2 linked regions of the Rhodopseudomonas palustris genome follow. The protein of the gene in region 1 interacts with the protein of each later gene in a pairwise test. Links are inferred from orthologs where the notes say so. Each region holds a gene or a part of one and is shown on either strand. Other genes may lie near its edges.

What was found.
Region 2: the proteins of nusG (region 1) and rho interact in binary tests that used the Escherichia coli proteins (3 or more experiments, as listed by UniProt). The link is inferred for Rhodopseudomonas palustris from one-to-one orthologs.

The regions. Positions count from the first base shown.
Region 1 is NZ_CP019966.1:3,608,800-3,613,444, forward strand. What follows is about bases 1-2,939. They hold nusG (transcription termination/antitermination protein NusG), read right to left. Parts: upstream 1,766-2,939; coding sequence 1,235-1,765; downstream 1-1,234. Other genes in these bases: rplA (50S ribosomal protein L1), read right to left, coding at 1-584; rplK (50S ribosomal protein L11), read right to left, coding at 592-1,020; secE (preprotein translocase subunit SecE), read right to left, coding at 1,782-1,970; tuf (elongation factor Tu), read right to left, coding at 2,874-2,939. In the rest of the region: more of tuf, read right to left, coding at 2,940-4,064; RPPS3_RS16855 (serine hydrolase domain-containing protein), read left to right, coding at 4,250-4,645. UniProt on the Escherichia coli protein: Part of the processive rRNA transcription and antitermination complex (rrnTAC). The complex forms an RNA-chaperone ring around the RNA exit tunnel of RNA polymerase (RNAP).
Region 2 is NZ_CP019966.1:329,915-332,817, forward strand. It holds rho (transcription termination factor Rho), read right to left. Parts: upstream 2,134-2,903; coding sequence 868-2,133; downstream 1-867. Other genes in the region: mnmE (tRNA uridine-5-carboxymethylaminomethyl(34) synthesis GTPase MnmE), read right to left, coding at 1-781; hemJ (protoporphyrinogen oxidase HemJ), read right to left, coding at 2,395-2,835. UniProt on the Escherichia coli protein: Facilitates transcription termination by a mechanism that involves Rho binding to the nascent RNA, activation of Rho's RNA-dependent ATPase activity, and release of the mRNA from the DNA template.

The DNA.
Region 1 (4,645 bases):
ACCGCGTCCGCGAGCGCCTTGATGTTCTCCACCAGCTTGTCGGCATCGAACGAGGCCTTGCCGACGCCGGCCTGGATGATACCGGCCTTCTCGACGCGGAACTCGACCGAACCGCCCTTGGCACCCTTGACCGCGCCGGCGACGTCCATGGTCACCGTGCCGATCTTCGGGTTCGGCATCATGCCACGCGGGCCGAGCACCTTACCGAGGCGGCCAACCAGGGGCATCATGTCCGGGGTCGCGATGCAGCGGTCGAAGTTGATGTTGCCGGCCTGAACCTGCTCCACCAGATCTTCCGCGCCGACCACGTCGGCGCCCGCAGCCTTGGCTTCGTCAGCCTTGGCGCCACGCGCGAACACGCCGACGCGCACGGTGCGGCCGGTGCCGTTCGGCAGCATGACCACGCCGCGGACCATCTGGTCAGCGTGACGCGGATCGACGCCGAGGTTGATCGCGACCTCGATGGTCTCGTCGAACTTCGAGATGGCGCGCTCCTTGACCAGCTTCACCGCTTCGTCGAGCGGATACAGCTTGGTGCGGTCGATGCCTTCCCGGATCTTCTTCAGACGCTTACCGATTGCCATGTTCGCCTTACCCCTCGACCCGCAGGCCCATCGAACGGGCAGAGCCCTCGACCATACGCATGGCCGAATCGACGGTGTCGCAATTGAGATCCTTCATCTTCTTCTCGGCGATCTCGCGCACCTGCGCGGAGGTCACCTTGCCGACGAAGTCACGGCCCGGCGCCTTGGAGCCGGACTGGATCTTGGCCGCCTGCTTGAGGAAGTAGGACATCGGTGGGGTCTTCATCTCGAAGGTGAACGAACGATCGGCGTAGATCGTGATCACCACCGGAATCGGCGTGTTCTTCTCTTCCTTCTGGGTCTGCGCGTTGAACGCCTTGCAGAACTCCATGATGTTGAGGCCGCGCTGACCAAGCGCGGGACCGATCGGAGGCGACGGGTTCGCCGCTCCGGCCGGCACCTGCAACTTCAGGTATCCGGTCACTTTCTTTGCCATACCAACTCTCCTGTTGCCGGCGAACCGGCGGTTTCAGGTTCCGTGGTGGGGCGCTTTCCGATGACTGGCGATCACCGGCACGCCTCCCACGTCGCTTTTGAGCAAGACGCAAGCCCCGCTCACTCCCGTCATGCCCGGACTTGATCCGGGCATCCATCCCTCTTCAAACGAAGCGGATGGATTGCCGGGTCAAGCCCGGCAATGACAGTAACGATCAGACCTTCTCGACCTGACCGAATTCCAGTTCGACCGGGGTCGCGCGGCCGAAGATCGACACCGCGACCTTCACGCGCGAACGCGCTTCGTCGATTTCCTCGACCACGCCGGAGAACGACGCGAACGGGCCGTCGGCGACGCGGACGTTCTCGCCGATCTCGAACGACACCGACGCCTTCGGGCGCTCCACGCCTTCCTGCACCTGGTGCAGGATGCGCATCGCCTCGGACTCCGAGATCGGCATCGGCTTGTTCTCGGCGCCGAGGAAGCCGGTGACCTTCGGGGTGTTCTTGATCAGGTGGAAGGCTTCGTCGGTGAGGTTCATCTTCACCAGCACGTAGCCCGGGAAGAACTTGCGCTCGGCGTCGACCTTGCGGCCGCGGCGCACCTCGGTGACCTTCTCGGTCGGCACCAGCACCTGCTCGAACAGATCTTCCAGGCCGCGTTGCTTGGCCTGCTCCTTGATCGATTCGGCGACCTTCTTTTCGAAGTTCGAATAGGCGTGGACGATATACCAGCGCATGCTCATGGTAAGGGGCCTGCCGTCAAACGCCGAGCAACAGGCGGATCAGAACGCTGATCACCTGGTCGGCGGCAAAAAAGAAGATCGAAGCCAGCGCCACCATCACGAACACCATGATCGTGGTGATCGAGGTCTCGCGGCGGGTCGGCCAGGTCACCTTGGCGGTCTCGCTCCGCACTTCCTGCAGGAATTTGAACGGGCTGAAGGCCATCGTGTGATCCAGATCAGTCGAATGTGGGTGTTTCAGAAATCCGAACAGCCCCGGTGAACCCAACCCTGGCGAACCTCGCCGGGGATGAGCCGACAACGGGCCCAATTTTCGGGAAATCAAAGCCGCGCCGGAAATCCGTCGAAGCGGGCCGGCAGCGAGTGAGGCCTTGTATGGCGAGTTCGGCAAAACGTCAAGCTGCGCGGCGGTGGACAGAGCCGCGCACGGGACCGTCGCGGCAACCCGCCGCAGACAGAAAAGCCGTTCAGTTTCAACCAGCTGTCAGATTTACGGAGCGCGCCTGGCAGGAGTGGAGAGGCTCGAACTCCCAACCCCCGGTTTTGGAGACCGGTGCTCTACCAATTGAGCTACACTCCTAGGGCCGGCGTCGCCGCCGAACGCGCCGGTTGAAGCATAGGCACCCCCCTGCTGGCAAGTGGGATGCGCGGTTAGGCTTTGGTCTATTCCACTGCCGCGTTGGGGGCGGGCTCTGCGGCCGGCTTCGATCCGGGCCGCGCCGGGCGCGCCAGCGCGCATTCCCGGTTGGCGCCGGTGCCCGGCGCATTCTCGAAAACGCAGCGGCTCGGCGGGGTGCCGCACACCCGGTTGAGCTCGCGGAAACCGACGCAGTGGCCATCCGGCGCGCGATAGCCAGGACCGCCCCTGCAGCCGCAACCTTTGCACGGCGGCCGGTCCGGACAGGCCGCCTCGCCTGCCATCGGCCATGCCCAAGCGAAAAGAAAAGCCGCGCATACGGCAAAGCGTATGCGCGGCTTCCCCAAGCTCATCACGTCGCTCGAGTTGTTACTCGATGATCGCGGCGACGACGCCTGCGCCCACGCGAGTGCGATTTATCGCACTTGCGCATGATAGATGCGGTTGGAGCGCACGGAACGTTTGCTGCGATCATTCGATGATTGCAGCAACCACTCCTGCTCCCACCGTGCGGCCGCCTTCGCGGATGGCGAAGCGCAGCTTTTCTTCCATCGCGATCGGCACGATCAGGTGCACTTCCATCGCGATGTTGTCGCCCGGCATCACCATCTCGGTGCCTTCCGGCAGGTGCACCACACCGGTCACGTCGGTGGTGCGGAAGTAGAACTGCGGACGGTAGTTGGTGAAGAACGGGGTGTGGCGGCCGCCCTCTTCCTTGGTCAGAATGTAGGCTTCGGCCTTGAACTTGGTGTGCGGCTTCACCGAACCCGGCTTGCACAGCACCTGGCCACGCTCGACGTCTTCACGCTTGGTGCCGCGCAGCAGCGCGCCGATGTTGTCGCCCGCCTGGCCCTGATCGAGCAGCTTGCGGAACATTTCGACGCCGGTGCAGGTGGTCTTCTGCGTGTCGCGGATGCCGACGATTTCGATTTCGTCGCCGACCTTCAGAATGCCGCGCTCGACACGGCCGGTCACCACGGTGCCGCGGCCCGAGATCGAGAACACGTCTTCCACCGGCATCAGGAACGGCTGGTCGATCGGACGCTCCGGCTGCGGGATGTAGGCGTCGACCTGGCGCATCAGCTCCAGGATCGCGTCGTGACCCAGCTTCGGATCCGAGTTCTCCAGCGCGGCGAGAGCCGAGCCCTTGACGATCGGAATGTCGTCGCCCGGGAAGTCGTACTTCGACAGAAGCTCGCGCACTTCCATCTCGACCAGCTCGAGCAGTTCCGGATCGTCGACCATGTCGCACTTGTTCAGGAACACCACCAGCGCCGGCACGCCGACCTGACGGGCCAGCAGGATGTGCTCGCGGGTCTGCGGCATCGGGCCGTCGGCCGCCGACACCACCAGGATCGCGCCGTCCATCTGCGCCGCACCGGTGATCATGTTCTTCACGTAGTCGGCGTGGCCGGGGCAGTCGACGTGCGCGTAGTGACGGTTCTGCGTCTCGTACTCGACGTGCGCGGTCGAAATCGTGATGCCGCGCGCCTTCTCTTCAGGCGCCTTGTCGATCTGGTCATAGGCCGTGAACGTCGCACCGCCCGTCTCCGCCAGAACCTTGGTGATCGCCGCAGTCAGCGACGTCTTGCCATGGTCGACGTGACCGATCGTCCCGATGTTGCAATGCGGCTTCGTACGTTCAAACTTTGCTTTGGCCATCGTTCTCCATCCTTGTCGGCGCCAGCCTGGAAGGCGGCGAAACCGCGGCTGGTTACTGCGGAAAAGCACCCTGTTCAAGCCGGATTTTATGGGTCAATCTGGCGCGGAATGCCCCCGCAGGCCCGGATGACACCCGTGTGAACACCGGCGCCGGACCACAACAAAAACAGCAATCGGGAAACGCCATGACCGCGACCGCCGCCGCAACCTCCGCCCCCACCCCGCAGACCCCGGCTTTGCCGGAGGCCAAGCCAGAAACCCTGGGGCTGTCGCCGCGCCGGCTGCAGGTGATGTCGGACGCCTTCAAGCGCGAGATCGACAAGGGCACCATCCCCGGCGTCACCGTGCTGGTGTCGCGCAAGGGCAAGATCGGCTGGTTCGAGGCGCTGGGCCGGCAGGCGCCCGGCTCCGACGCACCGATGCGCCGCGACAGCATCTTCCGCATCTTCTCGATGACCAAGCCGATCGTCTCGATCGGCATCATGCAGCTGGTCGAAGACGGCCAGATGCTGCTCGACGATCCGCTCTCGAAGTTCATTCCCGAATTTGAGAATACCAACGTCGGCATCGTGCGCGGCGGC
Region 2 (2,903 bases), 3.3 Mb from region 1 along the record:
GTTGGACCTCGATCACATCCCGGGTGGTGCCGGCATGCGGCGACACGATCGCCACCTCGCGGCGCGCCAGGCGATTGATCAAAGTGGACTTGCCGACATTCGGCGGCCCGGCGATCGCTACCACCATCCCGTCGCGAAGCTTCTCTCCCCGGGCCTGCTCGGCCAAGACCTCGGCGATCTCTGCCGACAGCTCCGCGATCTTCGCCCGCGCCGGCCCCATCAGCTCATCGGCAACGTCGCCCTCGTCGGAAAAATCGATCCCCGCTTCGACCAGCGCCAGCGCTTCGATGATCTGGTCGCGCCATCTCCGCGCCCGGTCGCCAAGCACGCCGCCGAGCTGGCGAAGCGCCTGACGACGCTGCGCGTCGGTATCCGCATGGATCAGATCGTCGAGACCTTCGGCTTCGGTCAGGTCGAGCTTGCCGTTTTCGAATCCCCGCCGGGTGAACTCGCCCGGCTCCGCCGGCCGCACACCTTCGAACGCCGAGAGGGTTTTGATCAGCGCCGCCGCCACCGCGCGGCTGCCGTGGATGTGCAATTCGGCGACGTCTTCGCCGGTCGCGGACGCAGGGGCCGGAAACCACAACGCCACACCGTCGTCGATCAACTCGTCGTCACGGGTCCGAAGATCACAGCGCACGGCGCGCCGCGGCGGCGGCAGAGATCCGGTCAGCGCTGTCAGCACGTTGCCCGCTCGCGATCCGGAGACACGCACGATGGCGATTGCCGACGGCAGCGGTCCGGTCGCAAGGGCAAAGATGGTCTGGTCGCTCGGATGCATGGCGCTGTCTTGCCGAGGCACTGTTCCGAACGCAAACAAAAAGGGCGCCCGCTGGGGCGCCCTTGATGGCCGGATATCCAACTCGCTCAGGTGTTCATCGAGTCGAAGAATTCCGAGTTGTTCTTGGTGTTGCGCAGCTTGTCGAGCAGGAACTCGATCGCGTCCATCGTCCCCATCGGGTTGAGGATACGGCGCAGCACGTACATCTTCTTCAACAGCTGCGGATCGGTGATCAGCTCTTCCTTGCGGGTGCCGGACCGCGAGATGTCGATCGCCGGGAAGGTGCGCTTGTCGGCGACCTTGCGGTCGAGGATCAGCTCCGAGTTGCCGGTGCCCTTGAACTCTTCGAAGATCACTTCGTCCATGCGCGAGCCGGTATCGACCAGCGCGGTGGCGATAATGGTGAGCGACCCACCCTCTTCGATGTTACGCGCGGCGCCGAAGAACCGCTTCGGCCGCTGCAGCGCGTTGGCGTCGACACCGCCGGTCAGCACCTTACCCGAAGACGGCACCACCGTGTTGTAGGCGCGGCCGAGGCGGGTGATCGAGTCGAGCAGAATGACAACGTCGCGGCCGTGTTCGACCAGGCGCTTGGCCTTTTCGATCACCATCTCGGCGACCTGGACGTGGCGGACTGCCGGTTCGTCGAAGGTCGAGGAGATCACCTCGCCCTTCACCGAGCGCTGCATGTCGGTGACTTCTTCGGGCCGCTCGTCGATCAGCAGCACGATCAGGTAGCACTCGGGATGATTCGCCGTGATCGAGTGCGCGATGTTCTGCATCAGCACGGTTTTACCGGTGCGTGGCGGCGCGACGATCAGCGCGCGCTGGCCCTTACCGATCGGGGCGACGATGTCGATGACGCGCGCCGACAGATCCTTGCGGGTGGGATCGTCGATCTCGAGTCGGAAGCGTTCATCCGGAAACAGCGGCGTCAGATTGTCGAAATTGACCTTGTGCTTGGACTTCTCAGGATCTTCGAAGTTCAGCGAGTTGACCTTGAGCAGCGCGAAGTAGCGTTCGCCTTCCTTCGGGCTGCGGATGTGGCCTTCGATGGTGTCACCGGTGCGCAGGCCGAAGCGGCGGATTTGCGAAGGCGAAACGTAGATGTCGTCCGGGCCGGGAAGGTAATTGGCATCCGGCGATCGCAGAAAGCCGAAACCGTCGGACAGCACCTCGACGACGCCCTCGCCGATGATGTCGGTCTCTTTGGCCGACAGCTGCTTCAGGCAGGCGAACATCAGCTCCTGCTTGCGCATCGTGCTGGCGTTCTCGACCCCGAGCTCTTCCGAAAACGAAACGAGTTCGGCCGGCGTCTTGGCCTTCAGGTCTTGAAGTTTGATTTCCCGCATGGGGGTGGTCCTGTGGAAACGAGACTGGGGATTCGTCAGCGGAAGAAAAAGCGGGAGGAAATAACCGGAGTCCGCAGGTCTTCAGGTCGACGGTGTCTTGAGCAAGGAAGGTGCGGGAGGTTTCAGACCCGATGCGGCGGCCGGTTCAGAAAGGAACCTGATCGCAACCACATTCGCCTGCTTTAGGTGGGACGAATGCCAGTATAGAAAATCCGTTGCGTCCACGCAAGACGATCGACGCCGTACCGTCATCCAGTGCCGTCAGAACGGCTTGACGATCACGAACAGCACCGCCGCGATCATCAGAAGCGTCGGTAACTCATTGATAACGCGATAGAATTTATGAGACCGAGTATTCCGGTCAGCGGCGAAGTCGCGCACGTAGCGGCCGAGCAGCAGATGAATCACGGTCATCAGCACCACCGCGGCGAGCTTGGCGTGAAACCAGCCCGAGGTGAAATATCCCTGCTCCCAGGCGATCGCCAAACCTGCGACCCACGCGACCATCATGGCCGGATTCATGATCGCCCGGTACAGCCGGCGTTCCATGATCTTGAAAGTCTCGGACTGCGTCGATCCGACTTCAGCCGTGCAGTGGTAGACGAACAATCGCGGCATATACAGCATGCCGGCCATCCAGGAGATCACCGCCACCACGTGCAGGGTCTTCACCCACGGATAGACATCCACCCAGTCGATCATTCGATCTTCCATTCCGCTGTGCCGCGAGGCTGCCAGACGATCCGGAACGCAGGACCCGCATCGCGCGT